2 linked regions of the Aquibium microcysteis genome follow. The protein of the gene in region 1 interacts with the protein of each later gene in a pairwise test. Links are inferred from orthologs where the notes say so. Each region holds a gene or a part of one and is shown on either strand. Other genes may lie near its edges.

What was found.
Region 2: the proteins of accC (region 1) and ribD interact in binary tests that used the Escherichia coli proteins (3 or more experiments, as listed by UniProt). The link is inferred for Aquibium microcysteis from one-to-one orthologs.

The regions. Positions count from the first base shown.
Region 1 is NZ_CP061080.1:653,601-656,751, reverse strand. What follows is about bases 240-3,075. They hold accC (acetyl-CoA carboxylase biotin carboxylase subunit), read left to right. Parts: upstream 240-903; coding sequence 904-2,247; downstream 2,248-3,075. Other genes in these bases: IAI54_RS03005 (LysE family translocator), read right to left, coding at 2,890-3,075; aat (leucyl/phenylalanyl-tRNA--protein transferase), read left to right, coding at 2,261-2,878; accB (acetyl-CoA carboxylase biotin carboxyl carrier protein), read left to right, coding at 435-896. In the rest of the region: IAI54_RS03025 (DsbA family protein), read left to right, coding at 1-235; more of IAI54_RS03005, read right to left, coding at 3,076-3,151. UniProt on the Escherichia coli protein: This protein is a component of the acetyl coenzyme A carboxylase complex; first, biotin carboxylase catalyzes the carboxylation of the carrier protein and then the transcarboxylase transfers the carboxyl group to form malonyl-CoA.
Region 2 is NZ_CP061080.1:84,359-87,527, forward strand. The notes cover bases 118-2,971. They hold ribD (bifunctional diaminohydroxyphosphoribosylaminopyrimidine deaminase/5-amino-6-(5-phosphoribosylamino)uracil reductase RibD), read left to right. Parts: upstream 118-927; coding sequence 928-2,016; downstream 2,017-2,971. Other genes in these bases: IAI54_RS00375 (GntR family transcriptional regulator), read left to right, coding at 118-855; IAI54_RS00385 (riboflavin synthase), read left to right, coding at 2,019-2,636; IAI54_RS00390 (endonuclease/exonuclease/phosphatase family protein), read left to right, coding at 2,686-2,971. Also shown: more of IAI54_RS00375, read left to right, coding at 1-117; more of IAI54_RS00390, read left to right, coding at 2,972-3,169. UniProt on the Escherichia coli protein: Converts 2,5-diamino-6-(ribosylamino)-4(3h)-pyrimidinone 5'-phosphate into 5-amino-6-(ribosylamino)-2,4(1h,3h)-pyrimidinedione 5'-phosphate.

The sequences.
Region 1 (3,151 bases):
CGCGATCAAGGTGGCGCTGTCGCTGGGGGCCGACGAGGCGGCGCTGCGGCAGGAGATGAAGGATCCGAAGATCGCCGACGTCTTCAACCGCACCTACGAGATCGCCAACCGGCTCGGCATCACCGGCACGCCGTCCTACGTCGTCGGCGAAGAGGTGGTCTTCGGCGCGCTCGGCCGCGACGTGCTGGAGCAGAAGATCGCCAACCTCGGTCAGTGCGGCAAGGCCACCTGCTGATACGGGGAAGAAGCCGGCGGAACCCGCACCGCGCACGGGGAAAGAACGCGTTTGCGCTCTTTCACGCGCGCATCATCCCGACTATAGAGGTGCGGCGCCCGGCGGGCGCGATTGCGCCACGATCGGCAGGCCGGCGGATCGGGGGCAGCGGACCGCCGCCCCGCGCGCATGAGCGGAATTGCGAAGGAACACAGGCCCAATGGCGACCAAGACCCCCGGCATAGACCAGAAGCTCATTCGCGACCTGGCGGGCATCCTCAACGATACCAACCTCTCGGAGATCGAGGTCGAGCAGGGCGATCTGCGCATCAAGGTGTCGCGTCAGGCGACGATGGTCCAGGCCGTGGCCGCTCCGATCGCAGCCCCCGCAGCCGTCTACGACCGCCCGGCGCCGGTCGAAGCCGCCAAGCCCTCGGCCCCGCCGTCCGACAAGATCGTCCCCTCGCCGATGGTTGGCACCGCCTATGCCTCTCCCTCCCCCGGCTCGCCCGCCTTCATCGAGGTCGGCCAGAAGGTGCGCGAGGGGCAGACGCTGCTGATCATCGAAGCCATGAAGACGATGAACCAGATCCCCTCCCCGCGCGCCGGCACGGTCACGCAGATCCTGTTCGAGGATGCGCAGCCGGTCGAGTTCGGCGAGCCTCTCGTCGTGATCGAGTAGCCGCGGCATGTTCCAGAAGATCCTCATCGCCAACCGGGGCGAAATCGCGCTCAGGGTCCTGCGCGCGGCCAAGGAACTCGGCATCCAGACGGTGGCCGTCCACTCCACGGCCGACGCGGACGCCATGCATGTGCGCCTCGCCGACGAGAGCGTCTGCATCGGCCCGCCGCCCTCGCGCGACAGCTATCTCAACATCCACCAGATCGTCGCGGCCTGCGAGATCACCGGCGCCGACGCGATCCATCCCGGCTACGGCTTCCTGTCGGAGAACGCCCGCTTCGCCGACATCCTGGCGGCCCACAACATCACCTTCATCGGCCCCTCCGGCGACCACATCCGCATCATGGGCGACAAGATCGAGGCCAAGCGCACTGCCAAGCGCCTCGGCATCCCGGTCGTCCCCGGCTCCGACGGCGCGGTGACCGAGGAGAAGGAGGCCCGGCGCATCGCCGGCGAGATCGGCTATCCCGTCATCATCAAGGCGTCGGCCGGCGGCGGCGGACGCGGCATGAAGGTCGCGCGCAGCGAGGCCGATCTCGAGATCGCGCTCGCCACGGCGCGCACGGAGGCCGGCGCCGCCTTCGGCGACGACGCCGTCTACATCGAGAAATATCTCGAGAAGCCGCGCCACATCGAGGTCCAGATCGTCGGCGACGGCCGCGGCGGCGCCATCCACCTCGGCGAGCGCGACTGTTCTCTGCAGCGGCGCCACCAGAAGGTCTGGGAGGAGGCGAACTCGCCCGCCCTCAACGCCGAGGAGCGCGCGCGCATCGGCGCGATCTGCGCCAACGCCATCGCCGATCTCGGCTATTCGGGCGCCGGCACCATCGAGTTCCTCTACGAGGACGGCGAGTTCTACTTCATCGAGATGAACACCCGCCTGCAGGTCGAGCACCCGGTGACGGAAGCGATCACCGGCATCGATCTCGTCCACGAGCAGATCCGCGTCGCCTCCGGCGGCGGCCTGTCGGTGCGCCAGGACGAGGTCCGCTTCCAGGGGCACGCCATCGAGTGCCGCATCAACGCGGAAGACCCGCGCACCTTCACGCCTTCGCCGGGCACCATCACCCATTTCCATACGCCCGGCGGCCTCGGCATCCGGGTCGATTCCGGCGTCTATTCCGGCTACCGCATCCCGCCCTACTACGACAGCCTGATCGGCAAGCTCATCGTGCACGGCCGCAACCGCGTCGAATGCATGATGCGCCTGCGTCGCGCGCTCGACGAATTCGTGGTCGACGGCATCAAGACGACGCTGCCGCTGTTCCGTGACCTCGTCGGCAATGGCGACATCGCCAATGGCGACTACGACATCCACTGGCTGGAAAAGTACCTCGCGGCCAAGGACTGAGCCGGGGCCGGCGATGGAACGTCCCTTCGCGCCCGGCCACCGCATCCCGCCGGACCTTTTGCTCAAGGCCTATGCCTCGGGCGTCTTCCCGATGGCCGAGAATGCCGACGATCCGGAGGTGTTCTGGGTCCGTCCAGAGACGCGCGGCATCATCCCGCTCGACGCCTTCCACGTGCCGAAGAGCCTGGCGAAGACGATCCGGCGGCAGGTCTTCTCGATCGATGTCGACCGCGATTTCTCGGCCGTCATCGACGGCTGCGCGCAGTCGCGCGAGGTTCGCCCGTCGACCTGGATCAACGGGCCGATCCGCGAGGCCTACGGCATCCTGTTTGAGCGCGGCCACTGCCACACGGTCGAGGCGCGACGCGACGGCCGGCTCGTCGGCGGCCTCTACGGGGTGACGCTCGGGCGCACCTTCTTCGGCGAGAGCATGTTCTCGCTGGAGACCGATGCCTCGAAGGTCTGCCTCGTGGCCCTGGTGGAGCGTCTGCGGGACCGCGGTTTCATCCTCCTCGACACGCAGTTCACCACCGAGCACCTGAAGCGCTTCGGCGCCGTCGACGTGCCGCGGCGAAAATACGAAAAAATGCTCGCCGAGGGCATTTCGGGCAAGGCCGTCTTCTACCCCTGACCGCCAGGCGTTCAGCCCCGCTGCAGCGCCATCTGCACGCCGAGCCCGACCAGCACGCCGCCGCCGAGCCGCTGCGCCATCCGCTGTGCGCGCGACGAGTGGCGCATCGCCTCCACCAGCCGGCCCGCGATCAGCACGCAGACGATGTCGGCCAGCGAGAAGGTCAAATTGACCACCGTTCCGAGGATCAGCAACTGGGTCCAGACAGGCAGCGTCGCCGCCGGATCGACGAATTGCGGCAGGAAGGCCAGGAAGAAGATCGCCGTCTTCGGG
Region 2 (3,169 bases), 570 kb from region 1 along the record:
CTCGCCCGGCGAATCCTGCAGCGCCTGCGCGACGGCGGTGCCGCGGTCGGCGCCCGCGTCTCGGCGCCGGAACTCGCGCGCAGCTTCGGCGTGTCGCGCTCGCCGGTGAGCGCTGCCCTCGACCTGCTCGTCGCCCGCGGCGTGCTCGCGCCGATGGAGACGCGCGGTCTCCAGGTGGCGCAGGATCTCGCCGCGATCGATCCCGAGACGGTGCTGCCGACGTCGCCGCACGAGGCGCTCTACCGGCAGATGATGCGGGAGCGCGCGCGCGGAGAACTGCCGCAGGAGGTGTCGGAGGCCGAGCTGATGCCGCGCTACAACCTGCCGCGCGGCGCGGTGCGCAAGCTTCTGCTGCGCTTTGCCGCCGAGGGGCTGGCGCAACGGCTGCCCGGCCATGGCTGGCGCTTCGCCGAATCGCTGGAAGGCGAGGACGCCTACCGCGAGAGCTACGAGTTCCGCATGGTCGTGGAATGCGCCGGGCTCAGGGCGCCGGGTTTCCACGCCGATCCGGCGCAACTCGCGCCGATCCGCCGGGCGCATGAGCGGGTGCTCGCCGACAGCGGCCGCAGCACCGGCGCCGACGAGTGGTTCCGCATCAACTCCGCCTTCCACGAGACGCTGGCGGCCTGCTCGGGCAACCGCTTCCTCGCCGACGCCGTCCGCCAGCAGAACAATCTGCGCCGGATGCAGGAATCGGCGGGCTACGAGGAACTGCCGCCCGGCCGCATCGAGCAGTCCTGCCGCGAGCACGTGGCGATCCTCGACGCGGTCGAGGCGGGCGACGTGGAATGGGCGGAAGCCCTGCTGCGCCAGCACCTGCGCCAGGCGGCGGATTTCAGCCTGCCGCGCCGCTGAACCGCGCAGGCCCGATCCGACGGCTGCGCTGGCGCTTCCCTGGCGGCACCGGCCTGGGCTATGGCAGGCGCCATGAGCACGACAGACGAAGACAGCCGCTTCATGGCCGCCGCGATCAGACTGGCCCGCCGCAACCTCGGCCGCACGGGGACCAACCCGTCCGTCGGCTGCGTGATCGTGCGCGACGGCATGGTCGTGGGGCGCGGCGTCACGGCGCCGGGCGGACGCCCGCACGCCGAGCCCGTCGCGCTGGCAGAGGCCGGCGAACTGGCCAGAGGCGCCACCGCCTACGTGACGCTCGAACCCTGCGCCCACCACGGCGCCACGCCGCCCTGCGCGCGCACGCTGATCACGGCGGGCATCGCGCGGGTGGTGACGGCGGTGGTCGACCCGGACGAGCGGGTGAACTCGAAGGGCCATGCGATGCTGCGCGCGGCCGGCGTTGCCGTCGAGACCGGGCTCATGGAGGCCGAGGCCAGGCACGGCCTCGCGTCATACCTCGTTCACAAGAGCCTGCGCCGGCCCTTCGTCACGCTGAAGCTCGCCGTCTCGCCCGACGGGCTGCTCGGAGTGCGCGACGAACGGCAGGTGGCGATCACCGGCGCCGAGGCGCGCGCGCAGGTCCACCTGATGCGCGCCGAACACCATGCGATCCTGATCGGCGCGGGCACGGCGATCGAGGACGATCCGGAACTCACCTGCCGCCTGGCAGGGCTGGCGGACCAGTCCCGGCTGCGCATCGTGCTGGACGCGAATTCGCGGCTCCATGCCGGGCTGAAGCTCGTCGCCACCGCGCGTGACGTGCCGCTGCTGGTGGCAGGACCTGCCAATCCCGCGCTCGCCGACAGCGGTGCGGAGTTTCTCGCCTGCGAGTTCGACGACGGGCGGATCGCGCTTCCCGAACTGCTCGAGGATCTCGGCGCGCGCGGCGTCCAGAGCGTCATGGTCGAAGGCGGCGCTCGGGTCGCGGCGGCCTTCCTGGAGGCCGGGCTGGTGGACCGGATCGTGCTCTTCGTCGGCGCGCGGCCGGTGGGCGCCGGCATCGATCCGGCGCGCCATGTCATCTCGCCGATCGGCCCGGACACGCGTCCGCAGGGCTTCATGTTGACAGCGACGGAGGCTTTCGGCGAAGACCGCTCGTTCATCTTCGACAGGGCCTGACCATGTTCACGGGTATCATCACCGACGTCGGCACCGTCGCCGAGAAGCGCCCACTCAACGAGGGCGTGCGGTTCCGCGTCGAGACCGCCTACGATCCGGCGACCATCGCCATCGGCGCCTCGATTGCCTGTTCGGGCGTGTGCCTGACCGTCGTGTCGCTGCCGCCGGAAGGCTCCAATGCGCGCTGGTTCGAAGTCGAGGCCTGGGAAGAGGCGCTGCGGCTGACCACGGTCGCCGAGTGGCAGGTCGGCACCCGCATCAACACCGAGCGCGCGTTGAAGATCGGCGACGAACTGGGCGGGCACATCGTCTCGGGCCATGCCGACGGCAAGGCGGCCATCGTGGCCCGCAAGGAGGAGGGAGACGCGGTGCGTTTCACCCTGGAGGCGCCGGCCGAACTCGCCCGCTTCATCGCGCCGAAGGGCTCGGTGGCGCTCGACGGCACCTCGTTGACGGTCAACAGGGTCGAGGGACGCCGATTCGACGTGCTCCTCATCCAGCACTCCCTGTCCGTCACGACATGGGGCGCGCGGCAGGTGGGCGATGCGGTGAACCTCGAGGTGGACACCATGGCCCGATATGCGGCGCGGCTGGCGGAGGCCGACCGGGAACCGGCCTGAACACCCGCCGCGGCGGCGGACGAAGCCGAGGACGGGAGGGAGACCGGCGATGCGGATCCTGTCGCTCAACGCCTGGGGCGGTCGGGTCTTCGAGCCGCTGCTGCCTTTTCTGGCGGCCGTCGACGCCGACGTGCTCTGCCTCCAGGAGGTCGTGCGCACGCCCGGTGCCGGAATCGGCTGGCTGAGCTATAGGGGCGACGGCGACGAGCTGCCGCAGCGGGCAAACCTCTACGACGAGATCCGCGCAACCTTTCCCGGCCACGACTCGTGTTTCTTCCCGTCGGCACGTGGCGTGCTGCACGGCCATGGCGGCGTGCTGCACGCCCCCGACGGCGGACTGCACGAGGATGACGGCGCCTTTTCGTCCGAGTTCGGCCTCGCGACCTGCACGCGCCGCTCCCTGCCGGTGATCGGGCAGGCGCTCGACTTCGTCCACGGTTCCTTCTCGCCCGACGGATGGGGCGCGCATCCGCGTCCGCGCAACGCCCATGGCGTCCGGCTCTTCGACGAAGCGACAGGCGAGGTCATCTGCG